DNA from 4 places in the Streptomyces sp. CLV115 genome. Region 3 is predicted to be linked to each of the others. Evidence: riboswitches for the same ligand, from Rfam matches in the RefSeq annotation. Region 3 holds a riboswitch; each other region holds the start of a gene.
The links. Region 3 has a riboswitch for cyclic di-AMP ahead of AADR41_RS34395 (M23 family metallopeptidase). Riboswitches for the same ligand answer to the same signal wherever they lie in the genome.
Positions count from the first base shown of each region.

Region 1: linked by a shared signal. The riboswitch ahead of AADR41_RS15240 (M23 family metallopeptidase) and the one ahead of AADR41_RS34395 (M23 family metallopeptidase) in region 3 are both predicted to bind cyclic di-AMP.
Region 2: linked by a shared signal. The riboswitch ahead of AADR41_RS02615 (LysM peptidoglycan-binding domain-containing M23 family metallopeptidase) and the one ahead of AADR41_RS34395 (M23 family metallopeptidase) in region 3 are both predicted to bind cyclic di-AMP.
Region 4: linked by a shared signal. The riboswitch ahead of AADR41_RS03900 (C40 family peptidase) and the one ahead of AADR41_RS34395 (M23 family metallopeptidase) in region 3 are both predicted to bind cyclic di-AMP.

Region 1 is NZ_JBCEWQ010000035.1:52,281-59,768, forward strand. Features, by position in the region: gene AADR41_RS15225 (DNA gyrase/topoisomerase IV subunit A) at 1-1,568, opposite strand, end outside; gene AADR41_RS15230 (M16 family metallopeptidase) at 1,839-3,212, shown strand; gene AADR41_RS15235 (M16 family metallopeptidase) at 3,239-4,621, shown strand; cyclic di-AMP (ydaO/yuaA leader) riboswitch at 4,858-5,024, shown strand; gene AADR41_RS15240 (M23 family metallopeptidase) at 5,038-5,859, shown strand; gene AADR41_RS15245 (GntR family transcriptional regulator) at 6,085-6,780, shown strand; gene AADR41_RS15250 (HPr family phosphocarrier protein) at 7,024-7,305, opposite strand; partial or broken gene AADR41_RS15255 (GNAT family N-acetyltransferase) at 7,479-7,488, shown strand, end outside.
Region 2 is NZ_JBCEWQ010000004.1:86,921-94,408, forward strand. Features, by position in the region: gene AADR41_RS02590 (aspartate aminotransferase family protein) at 1-1,000, shown strand, start outside; gene AADR41_RS02595 (helix-turn-helix domain-containing protein) at 1,091-1,699, shown strand; gene AADR41_RS02600 (DUF6126 family protein) at 1,733-1,900, shown strand; gene AADR41_RS02605 (tyrosine-protein phosphatase) at 1,980-2,795, opposite strand; gene AADR41_RS02610 (alpha-galactosidase) at 3,021-5,117, shown strand; cyclic di-AMP (ydaO/yuaA leader) riboswitch at 5,413-5,569, shown strand; gene AADR41_RS02615 (LysM peptidoglycan-binding domain-containing M23 family metallopeptidase) at 5,573-6,502, shown strand; gene AADR41_RS02620 (SGNH/GDSL hydrolase family protein) at 6,691-7,488, shown strand, end outside.
Region 3 is NZ_JBCEWQ010000154.1:11,324-18,811, reverse strand. Features, by position in the region: gene trmB (tRNA (guanosine(46)-N7)-methyltransferase TrmB) at 1-721, shown strand, start outside; gene AADR41_RS34405 (PrsW family intramembrane metalloprotease) at 977-2,623, shown strand; gene AADR41_RS34400 (aldo/keto reductase) at 2,723-3,667, opposite strand; gene AADR41_RS34395 (M23 family metallopeptidase) at 3,942-5,036, opposite strand; cyclic di-AMP (ydaO/yuaA leader) riboswitch at 5,048-5,200, opposite strand; gene AADR41_RS34390 (PP2C family protein-serine/threonine phosphatase) at 5,439-6,599, opposite strand; tRNA gene AADR41_RS34385 (tRNA-Met) at 6,867-6,940, opposite strand; gene AADR41_RS34380 (SPFH domain-containing protein) at 7,090-7,488, opposite strand, start outside.
Region 4 is NZ_JBCEWQ010000006.1:73,308-80,795, reverse strand. Features, by position in the region: gene AADR41_RS03910 (ATP-dependent Clp protease proteolytic subunit) at 77-712, shown strand; gene AADR41_RS03905 (hypothetical protein) at 720-1,028, shown strand; cyclic di-AMP (ydaO/yuaA leader) riboswitch at 1,430-1,602, shown strand; gene AADR41_RS03900 (C40 family peptidase) at 1,606-2,079, shown strand; partial or broken gene AADR41_RS03895 (LysR family transcriptional regulator) at 2,210-2,356, shown strand; gene AADR41_RS03890 (ATP-binding protein) at 2,393-2,824, opposite strand; gene AADR41_RS03885 (helix-turn-helix domain-containing protein) at 3,029-3,889, shown strand; gene AADR41_RS03880 (DUF397 domain-containing protein) at 3,914-4,120, shown strand; gene AADR41_RS03875 (8-amino-7-oxononanoate synthase) at 4,113-5,255, opposite strand; gene bioB (biotin synthase BioB) at 5,398-6,564, shown strand; gene AADR41_RS03865 (adenosylmethionine--8-amino-7-oxononanoate transaminase) at 6,557-7,488, shown strand, end outside.

The sequences.
Region 1 (7,488 bases), on a different contig from region 3:
GACAGCAGCACCCGGCACGGGTCGTCGGCGACCTCCAGCGGCACCGAGGCGACCTGCGAACCGGCCGACTCCAGCAGCACCGTGCGCCGGTCGGTGCCGAACTTCTTGGCGACCGCGGCCAGTTCCGAAGAGACCAGCTTGCGCAGCTCGGCGTCCGATTCGAGGATGGCGGTCAGCTCGTCGATCTCGCTGTTGAGCCGGTCCCGCTCGCTCTCCAGCTCGATCCGGTCGAACCGGGTCAGCCGGCGCAGCGGGGTGTCCAGGATGTACTGCGTCTGGATCTCGCTCAGCGAGAAGCGCTCGATGAGCCGCTCCTTCGCCTGCGCCGAATTGTCACTGGACCGGATGATCCGGATGACCTCGTCGATGTCGATCAGCGCGACGAGCAGGCCCTCGACCAGATGCAGCCGGTCGCGGCGCTTGCCCCGGCGGAACTCGCTGCGCCGGCGCACCACGTCGAAGCGGTGGTCGAGATAGACCTCCAGGAGCTCCTTGAGCCCCAGCGTGAGCGGCTGACCGTCGACCAGCGCCACGTTGTTGATGCCGAAGGACTCCTCCATCGGCGTCAGCTTGTAGAGCTGCTCCAGCACCGCCTCCGGCACGAAGCCGTTCTTCACCTCGATGACCAGGCGCAGGCCGTGCTCGCGGTCGGTCAGGTCCTTCACGTCCGCGATGCCCTGGAGCTTCTTGGCCGAGACCAGGTCCTTGATCTTGGAGATCACCTTCTCCGGGCCGACGGTGAAGGGCAGTTCGGTGACGACCAGACCCTTGCGGCGGGCCGTCACGTTCTCCACCGAGACGGTCGCGCGGATCTTGAACGTGCCGCGGCCGCGGGCGTACGCGTCCTTGATGCCGCCCAGGCCCACGATCCGGCCGCCGGTGGGCAGGTCGGGACCGGGCACGAACCGCATCAGGGTCTCCAGGTCCGCGCCCGGATGCTTGATCAGGTGCCGGGCGGCGGCGATGACCTCGCCCAGATTGTGCGGCGGCATGTTGGTCGCCATGCCGACCGCGATCCCGGACGACCCGTTGACCAGGAGGTTCGGGTACGCGGCGGGGAGAACGGTCGGTTCCGTCTCCTGGCCGTCGTAATTCGACTGGAAAGCGACGGTGTCCTCGTCGATCGACTCCGTCATCAGTGACGTCGCGTCGGCCATCCGGCACTCGGTGTACCGCATGGCGGCCGGCGGGTCGTCGTTTCCGAGCGAGCCGAAGTTGCCGTGGCCGTCGACCAGGGGGAGCCGCATGGAGAACGGCTGCGCCAGACGGACCAGCGCGTCGTAGATCGACGCGTCGCCGTGCGGGTGCAACTTACCCATGACCTCGCCGACGACGCGGGCGCACTTCACGAAGCCGCGATCGGGGCGCAGGCCCATCTCGTTCATCTGGTACACGATGCGGCGGTGCACCGGCTTCATGCCGTCGCGGGCGTCGGGCAGGGCCCGTGAGTAGATCACCGAGTACGCGTACTCAAGGAAGGAGCCCTGCATTTCGTCGACGACGTCGATGTCGAGGATCTTCTCCTCGAAGTCGTCCGGCGGCGGGGTCTTCGTGCTGCGGCGGGCCATCGCTGCTGCGACTCCTTCACGGATTCTGTTCGGGCAACCTCAGGTTCTGACGCGGACCATTGTGGACCGCCGCACTGACATCGCCGACCTCGACCCGTCCCAAGAGGCGTTCCGGGCCCCGGTCGAGGTGCTTTCGCGCCCCGCCGCGCGGGGGATGCGTCCCCCTTTCACGCGAACTTCCGGGTTACGGGAACTTCGCCACGCGCCCGTGCGCTTGCCTAAAGTGGCAGGTCTCGCAGGAAATCCAGTATCGCGATCGAAGGGACGTACATGCCCATGGGTCACACGGCCACCGCTCAGGCCGGCTCCGGCGGCTTGACAGCGACCGAGCACCGCCTGGCCAACGGCCTGCGCGTGGTGCTCTCCGAGGACCATCTGACCCCGGTCGCCGCGGTCTGCCTCTGGTACGACGTCGGCTCGCGCCACGAGGTCAAGGGACGCACCGGGCTGGCTCACCTCTTCGAGCACCTGATGTTCCAGGGCTCCGGCCAGGTCAAGGGGAACGGCCACTTCGAGCTGGTGCAGGGGGCCGGCGGCTCGCTCAACGGGACCACCAGCTTCGAGCGCACCAACTATTTCGAGACCATGCCCACGCACCAGCTGGAGCTGGCCCTGTGGCTGGAGGCCGACCGCATGGGCTCGCTGCTCGCCGCGCTCGACGAGGAGTCCATGGAGAACCAGCGCGACGTCGTCAAGAACGAGCGCCGCCAGCGCTACGACAACGTCCCGTACGGCACGGCGTTCGAGAAGCTGACGGCGCTGGCCTACCCCGAGGGCCACCCGTACCACCACACCCCGATCGGCTCGATGGCCGACCTGGACGCCGCGACCCTGGAGGACGCGCGCACCTTCTTCCGTACGTACTACGCGCCCAACAACGCGGTGCTCTCGGTGGTCGGCGACATCGACCCCGAGCAGACCCTCGCCTGGATCGAGAAGTACTTCGGCTCCATCCCGTCCCACGACGGCAAGCAGCCGCCGCGCGACGGCACGCTCCCGGAGGTCATCGGCGAGCAGCTGCGCGAGGAGGTGCGCGAGGAGGTCCCGGCGCGGGCGCTGATGGCCGCCTACCGGCTGCCGCACGACGGCACCCGCGAGTGCGACGCGGCGGACCTGGCGCTGACCGTGCTCGGCGGCGGCGAGTCGTCGCGGCTGCACAACCGCCTGGTCCGCCGGGACCGCACGGCCGTGGCGGCCGGGTTCGGGCTGCTGCGGCTGGCCGGCGCGCCCTCGCTGGGCTGGCTGGACGTCAAGATGTCCGGCGGTGTCGAGGTGCCGCAGGTCGAGGCCGCGGTCGACGAGGAGCTCGCCCGGTTCGCCGCCGAGGGCCCCACGCCCGAGGAAATGGAGCGCGCGCAGGCCCAGTTGGAGCGCGAGTGGCTGGACCGCCTCGGTACGGTCGCCGGCCGCGCCGACGAACTGTGCCGGTTCGCCGTGCTGTTCGGTGACCCGCAGCTCGCCCTGACCGCCGTTCAGCGGGTGCTCGACGTCACGGCGCAGGAGGTGCAGGCGGCCGCCAAGGCCCAGCTGCGCCCCGACAACCGCGCGGTGCTGGTCTACGAGCCGGTCGAACCGGCCGAGCCCGCGGACGCGGCGGACACCGACGAGACCGACACCGACGCGCACGAAGGGGCGGACCAGTGACCGACGCTGCCGCGACTGGAGTTTCGATGCAGTACCACCCGCAGCCGGCCCCCGGCACCGCCCGCCCCTGGGCCTTTCCCGCGCCCGAGCGCGGCGCCCTGCCCAACGGCCTCACGGTGCTGCGCTGCCACCGCCCCGGCCAGCAGGTCGTGGCGGTCGAGATCTTCCTCGACGCCCCGCTGGACGCCGAGCCCGAGGGCCTCGACGGCGTGGCCACGATCATGTCGCGGGCGCTGAACGAGGGAACCGACAAGCACACCGCCGAGGAGTTCGCCGCCGAGCTGGAGCGCTGCGGCGCCACGCTCGACGCGCACGCCGACCACCCCGGCGTCCGGGTCTCCCTGGAGGTCCCCGCCTCCCGGCTGGCCAAGGCCCTCGCGCTGGTCGCCGAGGCGCTGCGGGCGCCGGCCTTCGCCGAGAGCGAGATCGAGCGGCTGGTACGCAACCGGCTCGACGAGATCCCGCACGAGCAGGCCAACCCGGCCCGGCGTGCCGCCAAGCAGCTCTCCAAGGAGCTGTTCCCGGCCACGGCGCGGATGTCGCGCCCGCGCCAGGGCACCGAGGAGACGGTGGAGCGGATCGACGCGGCGGCCGTGCGCGCCTTCTTCGACGCCCACATCAGGCCGTCCACGGCGACCGCCGTGGTGGTCGGGGACCTCACCGGCATCGACCTGGACGTCCTGCTCGCCGACACCCTCGGCGACTGGTCCGGAGACACCGCCGCCCCGCGCCCCGCCCCGCCGATCACCGCCGACGACACCGGCCGGGTGGTCATCGTCGACCGTCCGGGCGCGGTGCAGACCCAGCTGCTCATCGGCCGGATCGGCGCCGACCGGCACGACAGCGTGTGGCCGGCCCAGGTGCTCGGCACGTACTGCCTGGGCGGCACGCTCACCTCGCGGCTCGACCGGGTGCTGCGCGAGGAGAAGGGCTACACGTACGGCGTGCGGGCCTTCGCCCAGGTGCTTCGCTCCTCGGCCCCGGGCTCCGCCTCGGGGGCGACCGGTGCCGCGATGCTCGCCATCAGCGGCTCGGTGGACACCGAATCCACCGAGCCGGCGCTCAAGGACCTGTGGACGGTCCTGCGGACCCTGGCGGCCGAGGGCCTGACCGACGAGGAGCGCGAGACGGCCGTGCAGAACCTCGTGGGTGTGGCGCCCCTGAAGTTCGAGACGGCGGCCTCCGTCGCGGGCACCCTGGCCGACCAGGTCGAGCAGCACCTGCCGGACGACTACCAGGCCCAGCTGTACGCCCGGCTCGCGGAGACCGGCACGGTCGAGGCGACCGCGGCGGTCGTCAACGCCTTCCCGGGTGACCGGCTGGTCACGATCCTCGTCGGCGACGCGGCCCGGATCGAGGAGCCCGTCCGTGCCCTGGGCATCGGAGAAGTGTCGGTGGTCACCGGCTGACAATCAGCCCGCCACGGCATGTGCCGCCCGGCATTTCATTGCATATCGGTACATGGGGAAGGCCCTCGCGAGCGCGATCTCGCCGGGGTCTTCCTTTTTGTCCGTTCTGGGGGGAGGTTGCCTGTCTGCCCTGTGGGATGCGCTACAAAACGGCCTGTCCGTTTGGTGAATGAAAGCGGCCCCGCTTAGCGTCGGCTCGACTGCCCGTCACTCGTATGCCGCATCCGCGACGTACCGGACAGTCATCGCCGAGTCCCCGTCAGGCGCGAGCCCGGGGAGCCGGGGACCCACGCAGTCCCTGGGGTGAATCGGACGTCTGAGCCCGGATGGGGCCGGGGCGTCCGTAGGAGACCTTCCTGCTCCGAACCCGTCAGCTAACCCGGTAGGCGAGAAGGAAGGAAAGGACCAGCCACTTCATGGCGTTCACCCGTGCCACCGGGAAGCACCGTGCCCCGAGCCGACTGACGCGCGGCAGCGCGAAGGCCGTCGGCGTCGCGGCTCTGGCCACCACCGGCGTCATCGGCGGCCTGGCCGCTCCCGCCTTCGCGGCGGACTCCGGCGCCCCCTCCGTGAGCGATGCCGGCCTCAACCAGGTCATCGCCATCGACAAGACCCTTGCCGAGCGGATCGACGCCCAGGCCGACGTCCAGCAGCACCAGGCCGATGTCGCCGCGAAGGCCAAGGCCGAGGCCCACCGGAAGGCCGAGGCCAAGAAGAAGGCCGAGGCGAAGGCCAGGGCAGTGGCCGAGGCCGAGGCCGAGGCCAGGCGCGCTGCCGAGGCCCGCGCCGAGAAGGCCCGCGCCGCCCGGTCCGCCGAGCGCGCCCGCCTGGGCTTCTTCCAGCTCCCGGTCGCCGGTTCGTACGTGAGCACCGGCTACAAGTCCAGCGGCTCGCTCTGGTCCTCCGGCAGCCACTCCGGCATCGACTTCCACGCCGCCTCCGGCAGCTCCGTCGTCGCCGTCGGCGCCGGCACGGTCGTCGAGGCCGGCTGGGGCGGCGCGTACGGCAACAACATCGTGCTCCGGATGACGGACGGCACGTACACCCAGTACGGCCACCTCTCCTCGATCGGCGTCTCCGTCGGCCAGAGTGTCGGCGCGGGTCAGCAGATCGGCCTCTCGGGCTCGACCGGCAACTCCACCGGACCGCACCTCCACTTCGAGGCCCGGACGACCCCGTCGTACGGCTCCGACGTGGACCCGGTCGCGTACCTGCGCGCCCATGGCGTCCGCGTCTGACCGACGCCCACCGCACCACCTCGTCGAAGGCCCCGGCAGCGCGCCGGGGCCTTCGGTGTGCCCGCCGCCCCCGACCGCCCGGGACGACCGGCACCGAACAGTCCCGCGACCAAAAGATATTCATGAATTTCCGCCCGGCATCGGAAATGCGGCCGCATTGCAATAGAGTCGCGGAACAGGCTTCGGCCGGCCGCGATTCGCGGGGATCGAGACGGAGGTTCGGACATGCGCATTCCGGCGCATTCGGTATGCACGGCAATCCGTGACGACATCGTCTCCGGTGTCTTCGAACGCGGCAGCCGGCTCACGGAGGAACTGCTGGCCCGCCGATACGGGGTCTCCCGCGTCCCGGTACGGGAGGCGCTGCGCACCCTGGAGTCCGAGGGCTTCGTGGTCACCCGGCGGCACGCGGGCGCCTGCGTCGCCGAGCCCACCGAGCGCGAGGCGGCCGACCTCCTGGAGGTCCGCACGCTGCTGGAGCCGCTGGGCGCCGCCCGCGCCGCGCAACGCCGCACCGAGGCGCACCTCAAGGTGCTCCGCGGTCTCGTGCGGCTCGGCCAGGACCGGGCCCGGCGGGGCGAGGGCGACGATCTGCGCGCGCTGGGCGGCTGGTTCCACGAGACGCTGGCACAGGCCTCCGGCAGTCCGGGCCTGATCGCGCTGCTCGCCCAGCTGCGGCACAAGATCGACTGGATGTACGTGGTCGAGCAGTCGGCCCGGCCGGTGGATTCCTGGGCCGAGCACGGGGCGATCGTGGACGCGGTGGCACGCGGCGACGCGGAACGGGCCAGGGCGCTGGCCGCCCATCACGCGGAACGGGCCGCGGCCGCGCACCGACCGCGCCGGTGGCCCGGCGGGCCCGGGGCCGGCCGGGTGAGGACCTCGCAACATTCCGTGAACGCCACAGGTGTCCGGAATTAACAATCGCGCCGTATACAAAGAGAAGTCGCCGCGCGGGGCGCGTCCCGGGCGGTCAAAATTCTGCCCGCCAGAATTCCGCCCGCGTGAATTCTGTCCCGTCTGGATTCTGCCCTGCTCGAATTCTGCTTCGCCCGGATTTCGCGTGTCTGAATCCTGGGGGCCGGAACTCGTTCGGCAGGCGCCGGGAAACAAAAGAGCCGCGGCCCCGGTTCAGGGTGCCACGGCTCTCTCGCGGAGGGTGTTTCAGACGGTCTCCGGGAGCTCCTCAAGTCCCTCGGCGACCAGCTTCGCCAGGCGGTCCAGGGCGGCTTCGGAGTCGTCGGCCTCGGACGCGAGCACGATCTCCTCGCCACCCTGCGCGCCGAGACCGAGAACCGCGAGCATGGAAGCGGCGTTCACCGGGTTGCCGTCGGCCTTGGCGATCGTCACCGGGACGCCGGAAGCCGTGGCGGCACGGACGAAGATGGAAGCGGGGCGGGCGTGCAGGCCCTCGGCCCAACCGACGTTGACGCGGCGCTCAGCCATGGTTCTGCCCTTCACGAATCAAAAGTTGTCTAGACCAGTCTCTCACGCGGTGCGCAGTGCTCCGGCCGGCCCCGGGAACAGCCCACAACGCCCGCGTACCCGCCGATCGGCCCTCTCAGACTGCCCCGGCCCCGAGACCTACGCGACCGCTGACGGAGCCGTACTCTTTGCCCATGCAGCCCG
Region 2 (7,488 bases), on a different contig from region 3:
CGAGACGGCCCTGAAATTCGCCCGCTACGCCACCGGCCGGCCCAGGATCCTCTACTGCGCCCACGCCTTCCACGGGCTGACGACCGGCTCCCTCTCGGTCAACGGGGAGGACGGCTTCCGGGACGGCTTCGCGCCCCTGCTGCCGGACACCGCCATCGCGCTCGGCGATCTCGACGCCCTGCGGCGCGAGCTGAAGCGCGGCGACGTGGCGGCGCTGGTCGTCGAGCCGATCCAGGGCAAGGGCGTCCACGCCGCGCCCCCCGGCTTCCTGCGGGCCGCGCAGGAGCTGCTGCACAAGCACAAGGCCCTGCTCATCGCCGACGAGGTGCAGACCGGTCTGGGCCGCACCGGCGACTTCTACGCGTACCAGCACGAGGAGGGCGTGGAGCCCGATCTGGTCTGTGTCGCCAAGGCCCTCTCCGGCGGCTATGTGCCGGTCGGGGCGACCCTGGGCAAGGACTGGATCTTCCGCCGGGTCTACTCGTCGATGGACCGGGTCCTGGTGCACTCCGCGAGCTTCGGCTCCAACGCCCAGGCGATGGCGGCCGGGCTCGCGGTCCTCGCGGTGATGGAGGACGAGGAGACCGTCGCACATGCGCGACGCGTCGGTGATCTGCTGCGCGACCGGCTGACCGCGCTGGTCGACCGCTACGAGCTGCTGCACGAGGTACGCGGGCGCGGGCTGATGACCGGCATCGAGTTCGGCCGGCCGTCGTCCCTCAAGCTGCGCAGCCGCTGGACCATGCTCCAGGCGGCCCGCAAGGGGCTCTTCGCGCAGATGGTGGTGGTGCCGCTGCTCCAGAAGCACCGCATCCTCACCCAGGTCTCGGGCGACCATCTGGAAGTGATCAAGCTGATTCCGCCGCTGGTGATCGACGAGGCGGACGTCGACCGGTTCGTCACGGCGTTCACCGCGGTGATGGACGACGCTCACAGCGGCGGTGGACTGATGTGGGACTTCGGCAGGACACTGGTGAAACAGGCCGTCGCCAACCGCTGAGCGCGGGTGCGGGCCGGAGCCGGCCCGGAGTGCTTTTGCCTGAGAGGCAAGAAATTTGCCTCTCAGGCAGGATTTTGGCCCAATAGGTACATGAATCCTCCAGACGGAGGGGCGGCCGACGAGCTGCCCGGGATCGCGCCACGGCTGCGCGATCTGCGCCGGAGCCGTGGTCTCACCCTGGAGACCGCCGCTCAGCGGGCAGGGCTCTCGCCCGCCCATCTCTCCCGGCTCGAAACGGGCCGTCGCCAGCCTTCGCTGCCGATGCTGCTCGGTCTTGCCAGGATCTACGGTACGACGGTCTCCGAGCTGCTCGGCGAGACACCCCCCGAACGTGACGCGATCATCCGCGGCGGGACGTTCGAGGGAGCCGAGGCGGACGGCTGGATGTACCAGCAGGCCGGCGGCTCCGGCCGGGCCATGCAGGCGCTCCGCGTCCGCGTCCCGCACGGCGCCCAGGGCGACCTCGTGCGCGTCCATCCCGGCGAGGAGTGGCTGTACGTGCTCGCCGGGCACCTCCGGGTCTGGCTCGGGGACACCGTGCACGACCTCGCGCCCGGCGACAGCGCGCACTTCGACTCGCTCACCCCGCACCGGATCACGGCCGTCGACCGCGACGGTGCCGAACTGCTCTTCGTCCACACCCTGATGCAGAGCCCCGCCGCCGAGCTGTGCCTCGGCAGCGGCATCCACCGTCGCTGAGACCGGCTCCACCGGTCGCCAGAGAGGACCGTCATGTCCGATTCGGAGAACTTCGACCCGCTGGGTTCGAAGAAGAACTACGAGGCCCAGGAGCGGAAGTTTCCGCGCGGTGTGGTGATCAGGCTGTTCGCCTACCTCATCGCCGGGCACATCTTCGCGGCCTTCCTCTACCTGCTCTTCGCGGTGGCAGGCAAGGGCTGACCGCGCCCGGCTCCTTCCGTCCGGATCGGGCCGGATCGGGCGCCGGGGCGCGAGCCCGGCACGATCCGGACGAGGGGCCCTAGCGGGCCTCGTCCAGGAGCCGGTCGCGCAGCCGGTCCCGGGCCTCGGGGGCGAGCTTCAGGCCCTCGGAGAAATAGCGGTCCGTGCTGCCCCAGGTCTCCTCGATGGTCGCGAAGGCCGCGGCGAGGTAATCGGCATGGGCGCCGAAGAGCGGGTTCAGCAGCTCCATCACCTCGGCCGACATGCCGTCCGCCGAGGTGTCGCTGCGCTGCACCCGGTAGCGGCGGTGGGCGTCGTTGGACTTCAGGTAGTCGGCCTCGATGGCCTCGGGCTCGACGCCGACGGCGAGCAGCGACACCGCGATCGACAGCCCGGCCCGGTCCTTGCCCGCCGCACAGTGCATCAGGGCCGGAACACTGTCCTCGGCCAGGGCGTGCAGCACCCGGCTGTGCTCGGCGGTGCGGTCCCGGATGATCGAGCGGTACGAGGCGATCATCCGGTTCGTGCCCTTGCCGTCGCCGAGGATCGAGCGCAGCTGCGCGACGTCGCCGTTGCGGACCATGTGCCAGAACTCCGAGCCGTCCGCCGGATCGGAGAGCGGGATGTTCACGCTTCGCACGCCGGGCAGTTCCACGTCCAGCCCGTCGAGCCTGCGGTCGGCGGCGTTGCGGAAGTCGAAGACCGTGTGCAGACCGAGACCGCCCAGGAACGAGGCGTCCTCGGCGGTGGCGTGCGCGAGGTGACCGCTGCGGAAGAGCCGCCCGTGCCGCACCCGCCGCCCGTCCGCGGTGGGCAGCCCGCCCACGTCGCGGAAGTTGCGGACGCCCGCCAGCTCGGGTTCCGTCGACGGGATCTGCGGCAACTGCTGCGTCACGGTGACTCCTGGAGTGTCTGGTGCCGGCGCGCGTCGCAGGCGAGGCCACTCCTGCGACGATACGACATTGATTCCTCAGGCAATCATCTCGGCCTTTCCCTGTCGATACCCGGGCGAACTCCGGTTCCCCCGCAGTGAATCCGCCGGGCGAATTCCTCGACGAACCGTTGCTCACACCCCGTCGATGGTCGATGATGTGCGGAACTGTTGGAATGTGGGGATGCGATGATCGAGACGGGCAACACCGGCCGGACCTGGCTGCTCACCGGGGCGAGCAGCAGCTACGCACTGCGACTGACCGAGCAGGACGAGCTGGTCCATCTGCACTGGGGGCCGAGGATCACCCTCGCCGCGGCGGAGGCGTTGGCCGCGGCCCCGGAACTGGACTTCAGGGCCTTCGAGTCCCACCTCGACGGCCGGGAGGAGTATCCGGTCGAGGGCGGCCCCAGGTTCGTCCGTCCGGCACTCTCGGTACGCACCGCGCAGGTCCGCGGCACCGAGTGGGCCTTCGACGCCGCCGAGGCGGACGGGGACGAACTGCGGATCGGCTTCACCGACTCCGTGCACCGGCTCGCCCTGACCCTGCACTACCGGATGCGGGACGACTCCGATGTCGTGGAGCGCTGGGCCACCGTCGCGCACGCCGGACCGGACGGCCCGCCGCTGGAGCTGCTGCGCGCCGATGCGGCCGCCTGGTCGCTGCCGGCCCGCGACGGCTGGCGGCTGAGCCGGCTGCACGGACGCTGGGCGGCGGAATCGCGACTTGAGCGGGCGGAGCTGCTGCACGGCGAGAGCGTCGTCTCCAGCAGGCGCGGCCACACCGGCCACCAGTTCCTGCCGTGGGTCGCGCTGGACGCCGACGGTGCCGCCACCGAGGAGAGCGGCGAGGTGTACGGCTGCGCGCTCGGCTGGTCCGGATCGTGGCGGATCTCCGTGCAGCGGCTGCCCGACGGGCTCGTGCAGATCACCGGCGGTGCCGGATACGACGACGCCGGTCTGGTCCGGCTGGTGCCGGGGGAGTCGTACACCACGCCCGTCTTCGCCGGGCTGTGGAGCGGGCAGGGGTTCGGCGGGGCGAGCCGCGCCTGGCACGCCTGGCAGCTGGCCCATGTGATCCCGGACGCGCAGAACCCGCGGCCGGTGCTCTACAACTCCTGGGAGGCGACGGGCTTCGACATCTCGCTGGACCAGCAGCGGGTCCTCGCCGAGCGGGCCGCCGCGATGGGCGTCGAGCTCTTCGTCGTGGACGACGCGTGGTTCGGGCAGCGGACCAGCGACCGGGCCGGGCTCGGGGACTGGACGCCGAATCCGGACCGCTTCCCCGGTGGGCTGAAGCCGCTCGCCGACGAAGTGCACGGGCTCGGCATGCAGTTCGGCATCTGGGTCGAACCGGAAATGGTCAATGCCGACAGTGATCTCTATCGCGCCCATCCCGATTGGGTGCAGCACTTTCCCGGGCGGGCGCGTACGGAGTACCGCAACCAGCTGGTGCTCAATCTGGCCCGCCCCGATGTGCGGGAATATCTCTGGGAGCAGCTGGACACACTGCTCTCCGGCACGCCCATCGACTATGTGAAATGGGATTTCAACCGCTGCTTCACCGATGCGGGCTGGCCGGGCGAGGACTACCCGCAGAAGCTCTGGGTCGAGCACGTGGAGGGCCTGTACGCGCTGATCGACCGGCTCAGGGCCGCGCACCCCACGGTCGCGTTCGAGTCCTGCTCGGGCGGCGGCGGCCGGGTCGACCTGGGGATCATGTCCCGCACCGACCAGGTGTGGACCTCCGACAACACCGACCCGCTCGACCGGCTCGCCATCCAGGAGGGCTTCGGACACCTCCACCCCGCGCGGGTGATGGCCGCCTGGGTCACGGACAGCCCGAACCACCAGCTCAACGGCCGGGTCAGCTCGCTGCGCTTCCGGTTCGTGAGCGCGATGGCCGGAGTGCTCGGGGTCGGCGGGGACCTCACCGAATGGAGCGAGGAGGAGCTGGCCGAGGCCCGGACCTGGGTGGAGCTCTACAAGGAGATCCGGCCCGTCGTGCAGCAGGGCGCGCTGTACCGGCTGCGTGCACCGCGCGGCGGACTCAGCGCGATCCAGTACGTCCACGGGGACGACGCCGTGGTCCTGATGTGGCTGGAGGCGCAGCGGTACGGGGAGCGGTCCCCGGCCCTGCGACTGCGCGGGCTCGACCCGGAGGCGACCTACACCTGCCTGGACACCGGGGCGGTGCACCACGGTTCGACGCTGCTGCACCAGGGGCTGCACACCGGACTTCGCGGTGATCTCGACGCACGCGTGCTGAGGCTCCGACGCGGATGACGGGCCCCTTATGTCCGTAATGCAGGCATTTGTCTGAACATCGCCTGCTTATAGGGGACATGAGGGTTGCCTCGTGAGCGGGATCATATCCGTGACGGTGTGTGGTGACGGAAGAGTCGGGCAATCCGTGCGCGGCGCGGAATGCCAAGATCCTTAATCCACGGAGTGTGACCGGAATTCCGCGTCGATTTCCCGGCGCGGAATCCGGCGTGGAACCCATGGCTTGTTCTCGCCGTCCCGACTCGCTTACGGTCACCGCAATCCGGACGGACCGCCTAATCCTGCCGCCGCCCGGAATTCACATCCACTCATCGCGTGGCAGGAGCGGGGGAACCAGGTAAGCCGCCGGCCGGAGAAATCCGGCCGGCTCGGGGTGAAGTCGCGCTCAGCGCGGCCGGGCATCTCCAGCCCGAACCCGACAGCTCACCTCGCAGGCGCCGGAGAGGAAATACGCCATGCCCATATCGGGTAAGCACCGTCGTCCGAAGCTCAGCACCATCGCCCGTGGCGTCGCCGCGGTCGGCGCCGGCGGCGCCGTCGTCGCGCTGCCGCTGCTCGGCGCCACCGGTGCCCAGGCCGCGGAGCAGTCCGTCCCGGCCGCCGCGCCGCAGCCGGCCGCCGCCACGCACGCCGCTCCCGTCGCGCAGAAGCAGGCCGCCACCACGACGTACTCCGTCGTCTCCGGCGACTACCTGTCGAAGATCGCCGCCGAGCACCAGGTCAAGGGCGGCTGGCAGCAGCTGTACCAGGACAACCGCGAGGTCGTCGGCGAGAACCCCGGCCTGATCTTCCCGGGCATGAAGCTGACCCTCGGCGCCAAGGCCTCCGGCAACGCCGCGCCCACCGGCGCCGGCACCGGCTCGTCCCTCCCGTCGAAGGCGCCCTCCGTCACCGTGAAGTCCGCCCCGGCCAAGACCTCGTCCGCCCCGGCGACCAAGGCCCCGCAGACCGAGGCCCCGGCCTCCGCCCGGAGCAGCGCCTCCGGCTACGTCCACCCGGTCCCGGGCAACCACACCACCGGTTACCGCGCCTCCGGCTCCAACTGGTCCAGCGGCAGCCACACCGGCATCGACTTCCCCGTCGCCACCGGCACCAGCGTCAAGTCCATCACCTCCGGCACCGTCGTCACCGCCGGCTGGGGCGGCGCCTACGGCAACCAGGTCGTCATCAAGCACGCCGACGGCCACTACTCGCAGTACGGCCACCTGTCCTCCATCTCCGTCTCCGCGGGTCAGGCCGTGAGCGCCGGTCAGCAGCTCGGCCTCTCCGGTGCCACCGGCAACGCCACCGGCCCGCACCTGCACTTCGAGGTCCGCACGGGCCCGGCGTACGGTTCGGACATCGACCCGATCGCCTTCCTGGCCTCGCACGGCATCTCCGTCTGAGCCGAACGGCCGGGCAGCTGAATCACCGGGCATGATCCGAGCGACACGGAAGGGGCGGTGCGCGGCGGCGCACCGCCCCTTCACTTATTCCCCCTTTACCAAAAACTGACCGGGTGGCCTATCTCACCACCCGTCAACCCCTTATTACGGTCGCGTAGGTCACATTCGGCAGTGCAGGATAAGCGTTTGTGGCAGACGATTCGAGAAAAAACCAACGTGGCGTCAACAACCGACAGAGCGTCATCGGGTCGTACGCGGCTATCGGCGACAGCTTCACCGAGGGAGTCGGCGACCCCGGCCCGGACGGGAAATTCGTCGGCTGGGCGGACCGTTTCGCGGTACTCCTCGCGGACCAGCTCCCGGACCCCGATGCGGCGACCGGCACGGAAGGTTCCGCGCACGGGAATTTCAGGTACGCCAATCTCGCCGTACGAGGACGCCTCCTCGACCAGATCGTCGAGGAGCAGGTGCCGCGCGCCAAGGAGCTCGCACCCGACCTGGTGAGCTTCTGCGCGGGCGGCAACGACATCATCCGGCCGGGCACCGACCCCGACGACGTGGCCGAGCGCTTCGAGCGCGCGGTCGCCGAGCTGACCGGCGCGGTCGGCACGGTCATGGTCACCACCGGCTTCGACACCCGCGGCATTCCCGTGCTGCGCCATCTGCGCGGCAAGATCGCCACGTACACCGCCCATGTACGGGCCATCGCCGACCGCTACGACTGCCCGGTCCTGGACCTGTGGTCGCTGCGGTCCGTCCAGGACCGGCGGGCCTGGGACGACGACCGGCTCCACCTGTCGCCCGAAGGGCACACCAGGGTCGCGCTGCGCGCCGCCCAGGTCCTCGGCCTCGACGTACCGGCCGACCCCGACCAGGAATGGCCGCCGCAGGCAGAGCGCGGCACCCTCGAAGTACGGCGCGACGACATCCACTGGGCGCGCGAGTACCTGGTCCCGTGGATCGGCCGGCGGCTGCGCGGCGAGTCC
Region 3 (7,488 bases):
GGAGCCGCGCTTCCCGGGCGGGCCCGCCGTCGATCCGGCCGGCTCGCACCACGAGCGCCGGATCCGCAGCTTCCAGCCGCGCCGCAGCCGCGTCACGCCCGGCCAGGAGGACGCCCTGCTGCGGCTCTGGCCGAAGTGGGGCCTGGACATCGACGGACAGCGCGTCCTCGACCTGCCCGAGCTGTTCGACGGGCTCCCGACCGTGCTGGAGATCGGCTTCGGGATGGGCGAGGCCACCGCGCAGATGGCCGCCGACGACCCGGGCACGGGCATCCTCGCCGTCGATGTGCACACCCCTGGCCAGGGCAATCTGCTCGGCCTCGCGGACCGCAACAGCCTGTCGAACATCCGGGTGGCCAACGGCGACGCGATCATCCTGCTGCGCGAGATGCTCAAGCCGGACTCGCTGGACGGGCTGCGGGTGTACTTCCCCGACCCGTGGCCCAAGAAGCGCCATCACAAGCGGCGGCTGATCCAGCCGGAGTTCCTCGATCTGGTGGCACAGCGGCTGAAGCCGGGCGCGGTGATCCACTGCGCGACCGACTGGGAGCCGTACGCCGAGCAGATGCTGGAGGTGCTGAGCGCGCACCCCCTCTTCGAGAACACACAGGCGGACGGCGGCTACGCGCCCCGGCCCGCGTTCCGGCCGCTGACCCGGTTCGAGGGGCAGGGCCTGGACAAGGGCCACATCGTGCACGACCTGCTCTTCGCCCGCAGCTGAGACCGGCCTGCGGCCCCGGAGCGTGCCGGGCCACCGGGCCGGGCCGCCGGGCCGGGCCGCCGGGTTGGGCCGCCGGGTTGGGCCGGTCCTGCGGGCGCATCGACCTTGCGCGTGTCTGCGGGCGCGTCGGGTCTGCGCGTGTCTGCGGACGCATAGACCTTGCGCGTGTGTGCGGGCGCATCGGGTCTGCGCGCCGGGTGGCCGGTGGGCGCCCCATGGTCAGGTGTCAGTGCTGCTGGTTAGGGTCATTGCGTGTTGTCCGACGGGTCTGTCCAGCAGCGGCAGTCACAGCCGGCCGTCCCGCTCCTTGAGGAGCAGCGGGTCGGCGAGATCCTGGCTGCCGTGCCGGAGCGCAGGCACTGGCGATACCGGCCGCGCCGCGTGGGCATGGTGTGGCGCAGCCGGACGTTCCGCGTCGTGGCGGTGTTCACGGTGCTCGCGATCTGCGGTCTGGCGATCCTGGCCCTGGTCCGGGACCAGACGGGCACCCAGGGGTTCCTCGTCGGCCTCGGCCTCGCCGTGCTGCCCGTACCGCTCCTGCTGACGGCGTTCCGCTGGCTGGACCGGGCCGATCCGGGCCCCTGGCGCAATGTGCTGTTCGCCTTCGCCTGGGGTGCGTTCGCCGCCGCCCTGGTCGCGATCCTGGCGAATTCCTTCGCGACCCGCTGGATAGCCACGACCATCGCCGACCCGTCCAACGCCGACACCCTCGGCGCCACGGTCATAGCCCCGGTCGTCGAGGAGAGCGCCAAGGCCGCCGCGGTCCTGCTGATCTTCCTGTTCCGCAGACGGGAGTTCAACGGGATCGTCGACGGCGTCGTGATCGCCGGCGTCACCGCGAGCGGCTTCGCCTTCACCGAGAACATCCTCTACCTCGGCAACGCCTTCGGCGAGGACCAGCAGATCGGCAGTTCGGGCGTCGTATCGGTGACGGCCGCGACGTTCTTCGTACGGGCGGTGATGTCGCCCTTCGCGCACCCGCTCTTCACGGTGCTGACCGGCATAGGTTTCGGGCTCGCCGCGGCCTGCGCCCGGCGCCGACGGATCCGCCGCATCGTGCTGCCGCTGCTGGGGCTCGTCCTCGCCATGGGCATGCACTCGCTGTGGAACGGATCGGCGGTCTTCAGCCCGTACGGCTTCTATGCCGTGTACGCGGTGTTCATGGTCCCGGTCTTCGGCCTGGTGACCTGGCTGGTGATCTGGTCGCGCCGGCGGGAGCTGCGCACCCTCGCCGCCGAGCTGCCCGCCTATGCGGCGGCGGGCTGGCTGAGCCCGGCGGAACCGCTCGCCCTCTCCTCGATGCGGGCCCGCGGCTTTGCCCGCGACGCGGCCCGCCGCCAGTACGCCGTCGCGGCCCGGGGAAGCCAGTACACCCCGTACGGGCCCGGCTGGGCGCCCGGATCCATACCGGGGGCGGTGCCGGGAACGATGCCGGGCTCCGTGCCCGGCCCCTCTGTCCAGGCGGCGCAGGCGAAGGCCGCGGCGCAGGCCGCGGAGGCCCACGGGAAGGCGGCCGCCCGCGCCGTCGCCGAGTACGAATCGTTCGCGACCTCACTGGCCGCGCTGCGCCTCCAGGCCCGGCGCGGTACGACCGGCCCGGACTTCGCCGAACGCGAGCTGGAGCTGCTGCACCACCTGTGGCAGCGCAGGGAGGTGGCGGCCCCCGCCCTGACGTACGCGGCACAGGCGACCGGACTCCTGCGCCCCCACCGCCTGCCGCCGCTCCCGTACGCCCAGCAGTTCACTCCACCCACGGGGTACGGCGCATACCTCAACGGCCCCGCCCAGGCGCAGGCGCACCCGCATGCCCAATACCCCGGCCCTGGCTCCGTTCCCGGCCCCGGCCCCGGCCCCGGCCCCGGGCACAATCCCTATCTGATGCCGCAGCAGCCCCCGCGCTGAGGCCTGCCCGACGGATCGACGGATCGACGGATCGATGGATCGACGGATCGGGCAGACCCTGCGGGCCGGGCGGATCAGACAGCCGGGCGGATCAGGCGGTCAGGCGGATGCCTCGGTGAGTTCGGCCAGCTCCTGCTCGGTCAGCGTGAGGTCCGCGACGGCCAGCAGTGCGGGCAGCTGCTCGACCGTACGGGCCGAGGCGATCGGCGCGACCACGGTCGGCCGGGATGCGAGCCAGGCCAGCGCGACGGTCGCGATCTCCGCGTCGCGCTCCTTGGCGACCTTGTCCAGCGCGGCCAGGACCTTCTGTCCCCGCTCCGACTCCAGGTGCTGCCGGGCGCCCTCCGCCCGCGCGCTCTCCACCGAGGAGCCCGGACGGTACTTGCCGGTGAGGAAGCCGGCGGCCAGCGCGAAGTAGGGCACGACACCGAGCCCGGCACGGGCTGCCGTGTCCTGGAGCTCGCCCTCGTAGGTGTCGCGGGAAACCAGGTTGTAGTGCGGCTGAAGCGCGACGTAACGGGCCAGGCCCTCGCGCTCCGAGAAGTCCAGGGAGGCTTGGAGCCGCTCGGAGCCGATGTTGGAGGCGGCGATCTCCCGGACCTTGCCCTCCTTCACCAGCTGGTCCAGGGCGGTGATGATGTCCTCGACCGGCACGGTCTCGTCGTCGAAGTGCGTGTAGTACAGATCGATGTGGTCGGTGCCGAGCCGGCGCAGCGACTCCTCGGCCGCGGCCTTGATGTTGGCGGGAGCGAGCCCCTTGTACCGGGGGTGGGTACTGACCTTCGTCGCGACGACGATGTCGGAGCGGTTGCCGCGTGCGGCAAGCCACTTGCCGATGACGGTCTCGGACTCGCCGCCCTCGTTGCCCGGAATCCAGGCCGAGTACCCGTCGGCGGTGTCGATGAAGTTGCCGCCGCCCGCGGCGTAAGCGTCCAGAACGGCGAACGACTGTGCCTCGTCGGCGGTCCAGCCGAAGACGTTGCCACCGAGAGCGAGCGGGAAGACCTGAAGGTCGGAAGGGCCCAGCTTACGAAGAGAAGTCATAGGTAAAACAACGGATTCCGGTGCACCCGCTATTCCGGCGGAACCACTGTTCCGGTTGGACCGCTGTTCCGGCGGAACCACTGCGCCGACAGGCCCCCTTCCGGCTCCGGCGACACCCCTTCCGGGTACCGGCAGTTCCAGGAACTCACCACTCCCCCGTCCCGCCCACGAACAGACCGGCAGCCCTGACGTCGGGGGGTGAGCGTCAGGACTGCCGGGGTTCATCGGCCGGCGGACCGGCTGGGATCGAGCGGCCCACGAGGTGGGCGTCGGATCAGGGGTTGAGGCCCTTGCCGCGGAGCCAGGCCATCGGGTCGATGCCCGTGCCGCCGGCGGTGTGGACCTCCAGGTGGAGGTGCGGTCCCGTGACGTTGCCGGTCGCGCCGACCCGGCCGATGGTCTCGCCGGTGCTGACCTTCTGGCCGACACTGACGCCGATCGAGGACTGGTGGCAGAACCACAGCTCGGTACCGTCGTCGAGTTCGAGCACCGTGCGGTAGCCGTACGCGCCGGACCAGCCCGCCGACTTGACCGTGCCGCCGTGGATGGCCTTGATCGGGGTGCCGGTCGGGGCCGCGAAGTCGAGGCCCGTGTGATAGCCGGAGGACCACATCGAGCCGGCCTCGCCGAAGGTCGAGGTGATCGTGTACGAGGAGGTCGGGATGGCGTAGCTGGCGGCGAGCTTGGCCAGCCGCAGCGCCTCCGCCTTCTTCTTGGCCTCCTCCTCCGCCTTCTTCTTCTCGGCGGCGGCCTTGGCCTCGGCCTCGTCCTGCTGCTTCTTGGCCTCGGCGGCCGCCTTCTCCGCGGCCTTCTTCTCCTCGGCCGCCTTGGCCTCGGCGTCGGCGGCGTCCTGCTGCTGCTCGGCCTGCTGGAGGATGCGGGCGCGGAGCGCCTCGCCCGCGTCCGTCGTGCCCTGCTCGGCCTCGGCGGTGGTGATGCCCGCGGTGGTGAGCGGGGCAGTCGTGGCCGCGACCTCGGTCTTGTCGGCCTCGGACTCGCCGGAGAACAAAGCCCCCACGCCCGGAAGGGACTTGGCGTCGGGGAGGTTGTCCTTGATCGAGTCGGGCACGGAGATGGAGACCGGGGGCTTGCTCTGCGCGGTTGCCATGCCACCCGCGCCGACCGCCGCTATGACGCCGACGCCCAGCACCGTGGAGCTGCGGGCGAGGCCGTTGCGCTGCTTGGCGACGCGGTGCCTGCCGCGCACCGGGCGGACGGACTCCTCGGTGGGGTTCCACTCGTCCCAGCCACGGTCGGGCTCACCGGTGAACTCAGCCGTGAAATTGCCGGTGAAGTCGCCTCCGGACTCGGTGCCGTAGTCGGATTCGAACCGGGACGGGGCCTCGGGGGCAGGCTTGTTGGACGCCACGGGGGCGCACTCCTTTCCTTCCTTCTCGCCTACCGGGTTAGCTGACGGGTTCGGAGCAGGAAGGTCTCCTACGGGCCCCTCTGCCTCTCACGAGACACAGGTGCCCGATTCACCCCATGTAGGTGGTTCCCCGGTTCCCTTGCGGAATTCGGCGCTCGCGCGCGGTGCCGCCACTGACGACGGCTGGGACGACCGCGCTGCGTTATCGAACGTTAATAGACACCGGGGCCGTATTCCAAGCCGTTCCAACTGATCGTTCACTTCCTTGGCCTGGACTTTACGGGACACAAGTGGGTGGAATCGGACGAGTTGACCGACCCTCAGTCACTACCCTGATTCTGACGTTGCGTCAAACGTTATGCGGAGCGGTGCCTTTCGGTTACGCACGGTGGCATCGCCCCGTCACGCCTCCTCGGCACCCACGATCGGCACGGTCCTTCGCCGGTCCGGCTGCCCCTCGGCCGGGCGCGCGACCGCGAGCAGCGCCATGTCGTCGGTCGACTCGCCGCCCGTGTGCAGCCGTACGTCGTCGGTCAGGGCGGAGAGCAGTTCCTCGGGCCCCGGGAAGAGCCGCCCGCGCAGCCGGGCCGCCGGATCGTAGAAGACCCCCTCGGTGTTCCGCGCCTCGGAGAGACCGTCCGTGTAGAAGAGCAGCGTCGTCCCGGCCGGCAGGTCCCACTCGTCGGTGCACTCCGGCCACACCCCCAGATCCATCCCGAGCGGCAGCGCGGGCACCGACGGCTTCAGCACGTCCAGCGCCCCGTCCGGATGCAGCAGGATCGGCTCGGGGTGCCCGCGGTTGACGATCCGCACCCGGGACAGCCCGGTCGGGATCTCGGCCAGCACGGCCGTGATGAACCCTTCGAGCACGTCGAGTCCGCCCCGCCGCGCCTCCTCCCGGGCCAGCGCCCGCTCCAGCCGTCCCGCCACCCCCTCCAACGAGGCTTCCTGCTCGGCCGCCTCGCGGAACGCCCCGATGACCACCGCCACCGTCTCCACGGCGTCGAGCCCCTTCCCCCTCACGTCCCCGACCACCAGCCGCACCCCCCACGGGGTGTCCGACACGGCGAACAGGTCACCGCCGACGAACTCGTCCGCCTGCGCCGCCTCGTACCGCGCCGCGACCTGCAGCCCGCCGGTCCGGTCGGCCGGCTGCGGCAGCACCGCGCGCATGGCGGTCTCCGCGATGTACCGCGCGGAGGCCAGCTGCTCGTTGCCGCGCCGTACGACCCCGTTGATCACGACCGCGAGGACCGAGACGGTGGCCAGGGTCAGCAGTTCGATCAGCGGCACGGCCTCGGGCAGCGTGCTGCTGTACAGGCGCAGCACGATGACGGCCAGCATCGAAGCGATACCGGTACGGATGGTGCTGGCCAGCGAGAAGAAGGGGGCGGCGATCAGCGGAGCGGCCACGAACAGCGGGATGGCGGTGAAAATGGGCGGGGTGAGGGCGTCGAACAGCAGCCCGCCGAGGATCATCAGGGGAGGCAGCGCGCGGACGAACCGCCGGGTGCGGGCACCGCTCCCGGCGTGCTTGCCGCGCCGCTTCTCCCGCTTCCACACCTGTGGTCTCCTGCCCGGTACGCGCGCGGCTGCGGACGGTACCGCGCCCCACCCCCAGGCTCACCGGACCGGACCGAAGCGGCGACTCCTCGTCGGCCAATGGAGGGACACGGGGACGCGGGGATCGCAGGGAACACGGGAGGGGACACAACCCGGGAGGGGACACAGAGGAACACAAGGGGGCATGTGCGCCATGGCCCGCCCGGGACACGGCGAAACGAATTCAGGCCCGGCACGCTGTGTGCGTGCCGGGCCTGAATTCTTCAGTAGCGGGGACAGGATTTGAACCTGCGACCTCTGGGTTATGAGCCCAGCGAGCTACCGAGCTGCTCCACCCCGCGTCGGTGAACACAACTCTACGCCATCCCCGGCGCCCTTTTGACCACTCGGGTTCACCCGCCCTCACCCCCCCTCACCGAACCGCGCCAGTACTGGTTCCAGGACCGGTTCGCGGACCGGTTCGCGGACCGGTCCGCCACCGGTTCGAACCTCACTGATTCGCGGACTGATTCGTCTCGGAGATGCGGGGCATGGAATCGGCCTTGCCATGGACGGCCGGCTGCTTCACCGGGTTGGCACCGCGTTGCAGCGAGTGGAGGATCGCCAGCCCCTGGCTGACGACGCCGGCCGCCATCTCGTTGACACCGTTGGTGCCGTTGAGGACGGTGAGGTCGGCGCCGGACATGCCCCGGGCGGCCGCGTCGGCCAGCGCGGGCAGGTTCTCCACGATGCGGTTGGCGGCGATGAGCTCCTGGTTGCCGTCGCGCAGCGACGCGGCGCGCACGCTGTTGGCGTCGGCCTGTGCCTGGGCGAGGGCCCGCTCGGTGTACGCGCCGCCGTCGGCCTCGAACTTGACCCGGTCGCGGGCCGCCTCCGCCAGGGTGCGCTG
Region 4 (7,488 bases), on a different contig from region 3:
CTGTACGTCCTGTACATTTTTTACAAAAGCCCGTGCAGACCCCCGTGCAGAACCCGCGAGGAGAGGCATCGCCATGCTGTTCCGCCCCACCGCCCGTCATGTGCTGCCCGAGTTCACCGAGCGCACGACCAACGGGACCCGCACCCTCGACCCGTACTCCAAGCTGCTCTCCGAACGGATCGTCTTCCTCGGCACCCCGGTCGACGACACCGCGGCCGGCGACCTGATCGCGCAGCTCATGTACCTGGAGCACGACGCACCGGACCGGCCGGTGTCGCTCTACATCAACTCGCCCGGCGGCTCGTTCGGGGCCATGTCCGCGATCTACGACACGATGCAGTACCTCGACTGCGAGGTGGAGACCTACTGCCTCGGCCAGGCCGGCTCCTGCGCCTCCGCACTGCTCGCCGCGGGTGCTCCCGGCCGGCGGCACGCCCTGCCCGGCGCGAGGATCGTCGTACAGCAGCCCGGACTCACCGAGCCGGTGCAGGGGCAGCCCTCCGATCTGGAGATCGAGGCACGGGAACTGGAACGGGTCCGCGCGATGCTCACCGCCCTGCTGGCCCGTCACACGGGCCACACCGAGGGGCAGATCACCGCGGACACCGAACGCGACCTCATCCTCGACGCGGCGGGCGCCAAGGCGTACGGGCTGGTGGACCACGTCCTGGAGAGCCGGAACTCCGCACTGCCGCCGCACGGCGCGAGGTGAACGCCCGATGCGACCACCGGAGTTCCCGCCGCTGCCCGCGCTGACGCGCGCCGAGGGGGAGTTCATCGACCGCTATCTCGAAGTCCTCGACCAGGTCGGCCGGATCAACCCGGCCCGCGGCGGGGACACCTACGGCGCGCTCCGCGCCGCTCAGGCACTCGTCGCACACTCACGCACACTGCGGGACGCCCTCGCGTTGATGCACGAGCGCGGCGAGGCGCAGGTCCACGCGGCCACGCTCGCCCGTGCGCTGCGGGTACTGGACGGGGAGCGGCGGGCCGGGCGCGTCAGCGTGCCCCCGGCACCGTCGAGTTGACCGGCCCGCGCGGTCCGCGCGCACGGCGCGGATCCGGCCAACTCCCCCTGGCCCGGCGCCCGGCGGCCGTCACCCGGCTCCCGTACCCGACACGCCCGACCACCCCACCGGAATTCCTCGCTCGTTCGGCGTAGGAAGTCCCCCTCAGGAGGGACCGCTCAACTTGCGTTTTCCGCGTGGACAGTGAACGGAATCAACCCTTCCGCCCCAGGTACGCACCTGGTCGGGGCCACCGGTGAAAGCCGCGGGAATCACCATGTCCACCCGAACGGATCAGTCGTGAGGAGCCTCACATATCCCGGTTTCAGCTCGGAAATCCGGCAGTCGGTGAGTCAAGATCCCTGGGACGACAAGCCCCCGCCACCGCGGCGGGGCGGTCCGGGCGGACGCCGAGTCCTGCCGCCGTCCGGATGCCTGGTCGACGAAAGTGGATCGGCAGGAGTGGAGGACCCGAGCACAACGGGTCGACCTGAACACCGGTCGACCCTCGGGGTGAAGCCGCCGAACGCGGCCGGGCAACTTCGCCAGCCCGAACCCGACAGGTCATCCTTCACAGGCGGCTGACGAAGGGTTGCGCATGACTGCGCAGGTTCATGTCCCGTCTCTGCTCGTCCGGGCCGGTACGGCCTCGGTTCTCACGCTCGCCGCCGTCGGTGGCACCATGTTCGCTCCGGGCGCCGCGACGGACGCCCAGGCCGCGACGCTGTCGATGAAGGCGCTCAACGTCGCGGCGTCGAAAAAGGGCTCGCCGTACAGCTGGGGGGGCACCGGCCCCAGCCGCTTCGACTGCTCGGGGCTGACGCTCTATTCGTTCAAGAAGGCCGGCAAGAAGCTCCCCCGCACGGCCCAGCAGCAGTACAACCGGACCCGCCACATCTCGGCCTCGCACCGCAAGCGCGGCGATCTGGTGTTCTTCCACTACGGCCGCAGCGTCTACCACGTGGGGATCTACGCCGGCAAGGGAAAGATCTGGCACTCGCCGAGGACCGGCGCCGTGGTGCGGCTGGAGAAGATCTGGACCAAGAGGGTCTACTACGGCCGGGTCCGCTGAGGCACGGCCCGGCCGGCGATCCGGGGCCGCCGGCCGGGCCCGCCCGCGGCCGGTGGCCCGGCCCGGTGGCCGGCCCTCCCCCGCTCAGTGCGGCAGCGGACCGGTCACCAGCACCAGGCCCGGCGCGGTGAGCGCCACGCCGCTGTCGGTCCGGCGGCTGGTTCCCGCCTCCTTCCGGCGGACGATCTCGGTGGTGCACCGCGGTGACCGGGCGAGCGCCGCCGCGGCGACGCTCCAGGCACTGTTGCGCAGCGGGTTCGGGCGGGCGGCGTCGGCGCGGCGGCCGGGCGGCGAGGCCGGGCGAGCGCGTCGGTCAGCGCTGCACGGGGATGCTCCACGGCAGCGCGATCCACACCGTCTTGCCGCCGTCGGCGGTGGGGGTGACGGTGAGCCGGCCCCCGCACTCCTTGGCCAGACTCCGGATGATCACCATGCCGCGTCCGTTGTCCTGCTGGACGGCGGCGGGAAGTCGCCGGGGCCAGCGGGGGTGACTGTCCGTCACTCCGAGGTGCAGTTGCTCCTCCCGCTCCAGCCGGAGGTCCACGGTGAACGTGGGCGACTGCCCGAAGGTGTGCTGGACCGCGTTGGTCGCGAGCTCCGAGACGATGAGCTGGATGCTGTCGGCGAAATCGGTGTCGGTCGCCAGGCCCCATTCGGTGAGCACCCGGGCCACGTACCTGCGGGCTGCCGAGACCGAGACCGGCTCGCTCGGCAGAGTGACGTTTGCTTCCTGATGGTCTGCCATGGCGAGCCGTCCCTTTCCCACCCGTGCCGACCCGCGATCGGTACGGATTGCGCTTCGCGCCAGATTGCCACTGATGCTGCCCGCTGTGACGGCGTTCCACCAAGATATGCATATATCTGTCGCTCGAAGCGGTGAACCCTGCCACGCAAGACCGGATGTGGACGGCACACTGTCCGCTCGGCATCAGAGGGAGGGAGGCCGCGGATGCAGCACGGCCCAGCGGTTCGACGCCGCAAGCTCGGGGAGGAGCTCCGGAGTCTGCGCCACGCGTCGGGACTGACCAGTCGGGACGCGGCGCGGATGCTCGGCTGGCACCAGTCGAAGGTGAGCCGGATCGAGACCGGGGTGAGCGGGGTGCGGCCGGCCGATGTGACCCGGCTGCTGGACACGTACGGCGTGGACGACACCCGGCTGCGGGATCTCCTGGCGACGCTCGCGGGTACGGCGGGCGGTGGCGGCACCGGCTGGTGGCACGCCTATCGCGGTCTGATCCCGCCCCAGTACCGCGACTTCATCAGTCTGGAGTCCCAGGCCCGGACCGCGCGCACGCTGGAGACCTCGGTGGTGCCGGGGCTGTTGCAGACGGCCGACTACGCGCGTGCGGTGACCCGGGCGTCACTGGACGGGCTGCCGTCCGGCCAGCTGGACTCGCTGGTGGAGGTGCGGCTGGCCAGGCAGGGGGTGCTGCGGACCGATCCACCGCTGCGGCTGAGCGCGGTGCTCGACGAGGCCGTGCTGCGGCGCCAGGTCGGCGGGTGCCGGGTGATGCGGGAACAGCTGCGCCATCTGGCCCGGGTGGCTCAACTGCCCCATGTGCAACTCCAGTTGCTGCCGTTCTCGATGGGCGGCTATGCCGGCCTCACCGGGCCTTTCGTTATCTTCTCATTTCCGAGCACTTCTGATCTGGATGTGGTCGTTCTCGACCATTTGACGAGTAGCCTCTACCTGGAGCGGAAAGAAGACCTTGCGGCGTACAGCTCGGCCTTCCGCACGATGCAGGCTCACGCGCTGTCGCCGGAGCACTCGTTGGACCTGATCGCCGCGATCGACCGCGACGGTCGGTGACTTCGGACCGCCCGAGGGGGCCTCATGTCGGATTGCCTCGCACAGCACGGCTTACGTTGGCGGCGCAGCAGCCGCAGCACGGGTATGAACAACTGTGTGGAGGCGGCGCCGTTCGGTGACGAGCGGCTGGCCGTGCGGGACTCCAAGGATGTGTCCAGGCCGCCGCTGCGGTTCACCGCGGCGGCCTGGACCTCGTTCGTCGCCGGTCTGCGCCTGGATTCGGTCAGCTGACGGGGGCGGTCCGACGCACCACGGACACCGCGGTGGCGATCTGCTCCTCGGTCAGATCGGCCCGCGCGGTGAGCCGCAGCCGGGACACCCCGTCCGGCACCGACGGGGGCCGGAAGCAGCCCACCAGGATTCCGGCGGTGCGGCAGTCGGCCGCCCAGCGCACCGCCGCGTCCGCCGAGGGGGCGCGCACCGAGACCACGGCGGCGTCCGGCCGTACGGCGGCCAGGCCGGCGCCGGTGAGCTGCTCGTACAGTGCCGCGGCGACCGCGCGGGCCCGGCCTGCCCGCTCCGGCTCGCGGCGCAGCAGCCGCAGGCTTTCCAGCGCGGCGCCCGCCGCGGCCGGCGCGAGGCCGGTGTCGAAGATGAACGTACGGGCCGTGTTGACGAGGTGTTCGACGACCCGGGCCGGTCCCAGGACCGCTCCGCCCTGACTGCCCAGGGACTTGGAGAGGGTGAGCGTGGTGACGATGCCCTCGTCGCCCGCGAGACCGGCGGCGGCGAGCGCCCCTCGGCCGCCGTCCCCCAGCACGCCCAGGCCGTGTGCGTCGTCGACGAGCAGTGCGGCGCCCCCGGACCGGCAGACGTCGGCCAGTTCGGGCAGCGGTGCCGCGTCGCCGTCGACCGAGAAGACCGAGTCGGTGACGGCCAGCGCCCGGCCCCGGTGCGCCTGCAGGGCCTTGCGCACCGCCCCGGGATCGGCGTGCGGAACGATGGCGGTTCCGGCGCGGGAGAGCCGGCAGCCGTCCACGATCGAGGCGTGGTTGCCCGCGTCGGAGACGATCAGCGAGTCATGGCCGGTGAGCGCCGTGACGGCCGCCAGGTTGGCCGCGTAGCCGGACGACAGCACCAGGGCCGCCTCGAAACCGCAGAATTCGGCCAGCTCGCCCTCCAGCTCGGCGTGCAGTGCGGTGGAGCCGGTGACCAGCCGGGATCCGGTCGCGCCCGCACCCCACTCGCGCGCGGCCCCGGCCGCGGCTGCGGTGACGTCGGGGTGCCGCGTCAGGCCCAGGTAGTCGTTGCTCGCGAGGTCCAGAAGTGCGGACTCGGCGGGCCGGGGGCGCAGGGTACGGACGAGTCCGGCGTCCGCGCGGCGGCACGCCTCGGCGTCGATCCAGTCGAACGGGTCGAAGGGCATGAGCGGTCCCTTTTGTAGGCAGCTCACAGACCCTAACCGTGCCTGCAACAGGTCATGGTGTGGCAATACACACACCCTCGGCAGGCTCTGTTGTCCGGTTCCTCCTTGGCTGGAAGCCGTGCGGTAGGCCAGGATCTTGGCCATGGACCTCCTGAACACGCTGGTGGACAAGGGCCTGCGGCGCGAGCTGCCGACCCGCGAAGAAGCGCTCGCCGTACTGGCGACCTCCGACGACGATCTGCTCGAAGTGGTGGCCGCGGCCGGAAAGGTACGCCGTCAGTGGTTCGGGCGGCGCGTGAAGCTGAACTATCTGGTCAACCTCAAGTCCGGTCTCTGTCCCGAGGACTGCTCGTACTGCTCGCAGCGGCTGGGCTCCAAGGCCGGGATCCTGAAGTACACCTGGCTGAAACCGGATGAGGCGTCGAAGGCCGCCGCCGCCGGGGTGGCGGGCGGGGCGAAGCGGGTGTGCCTGGTGGCGAGCGGCCGCGGTCCGACGGACCGCGATGTCGACCGGGTGTCGGAGACCATCGAGGCGATCAAGGAACAGAACGAGGGCGTCGAGGTGTGCGCCTGCCTCGGTCTGCTCTCCGACGGGCAGGCCGACCGGCTGCGCTCGGCGGGCGCCGACGCGTACAACCACAACCTGAACACGTCCGAGGCCACGTACGGGGACATCACCACCACGCACACCTATGCGGACCGGGTGGAGACGGTGCACCAGGCGCAGGCCGCCGGGCTCTCGGCGTGCTCGGGGCTGATCGCCGGCATGGGCGAGAGCGACGCCGACCTGGTCGATGTCGTCTTCTCGCTGCGTGAACTGGACCCGGACTCGGTGCCGGTGAACTTCCTGATCCCGTTCGAGGGAACACCGCTGGCCAAGGAGTGGAACCTCACTCCGCAGCGCTGCCTGCGGATTCTGGCGATGGTCCGGTTCGTCTGCCCAGATGTGGAGGTACGGCTCGCGGGCGGGCGCGAGGTGCATCTGCGCTCGATGCAGCCGCTGGCCCTGAACCTGGTCAACTCGATCTTCCTGGGCGACTACCTGACCAGCGAGGGCCAGGCGGGTCAGGCGGATCTGGACATGATCGCGGACGCCGGTTTCGAGGTGGAGGGAGCGGGCACGACCACGCTGCCCGCGCACCGTGCGGAGTCCGGCGGCGGCTGCGGTTCGCACGACGGCGGCTGCGCCCCGTGCGGAGAGTCGCCCGGGGAGGCCGCGGCCGGGTCGCCGGACGTTCCGGCCGCCCGCACGGACCTGGTGGCGGTCCGCCGTCGCGGCGCGGGAACGGACCTCGCCCCCAATGCCTGAGGCGCTCTCCCCGGCCGAGCTGCGGTCCCTGGACCGGGCGCACGTCTGGCATCCGTACGGCCCGATGCCGGGCCGTCAGGAGCCGCTGGTCGTGGAGTCCGCGTCCGGGGTACGACTGAAACTGGCCGAACCGTCCCACGGACAGGGCGAGTTGATCGACGGCATGTCGTCCTGGTGGTCGGCGGTGCACGGCTACAACCATCCGGTGCTCAACGAGGCGGCCCGTGATCAGCTGGGCCGGATGAGCCATGTGATGTTCGGCGGGCTCACCCATGAGCCCGCCGTGCGGCTGGCCACCCGGCTGGTCGAGATCACCCCGGAGCCGCTGCGGCATGTCTTCCTCTCCGACTCGGGTTCGGTCGCCGTGGAGGTCGCGGTCAAGATGTGCCTGCAGTACTGGCGCTCGGCCGGGCGGCCCGCCAAGCAGCGGCTGCTGACCTGGCGCGGCGGCTATCACGGGGACACCTGGCAGCCGATGTCGGTGTGCGACCCCGAGGGCGGCATGCACGAGCTGTGGTCGGGGGTGCTGCCCCGCCAGGTCTTCGCCGACGAGCCGCCGGCCGGTTTCGACACGGAGCCGGACGCCGCGTACGTACGGCATCTGCGGGAGCTGATCGCCGAGCACGCCGACCGGCTGGCCGCGGTGATCGTGGAACCGGTGGTACAGGGCGCGGGCGGGATGCGGTTCCACTCCCCCGCTTATCTGCGGGTGCTGCGCGAGGCGTGCGACGAGCACGAGGTACTGCTGGTGTTCGACGAGATCGCCACGGGCTTCGGCCGTACCGGCGAGCTGTTCGCCGCCGGGCACGCGGGCGTCTCCCCCGATGTCATGTGCGTGGGCAAGGCGCTGACCGGCGGCTATCTGACGATGGCGGCGACGCTGTGCACCTCCCGGGTGGCGGAGGGCATCTCCAGCGGCGAGGT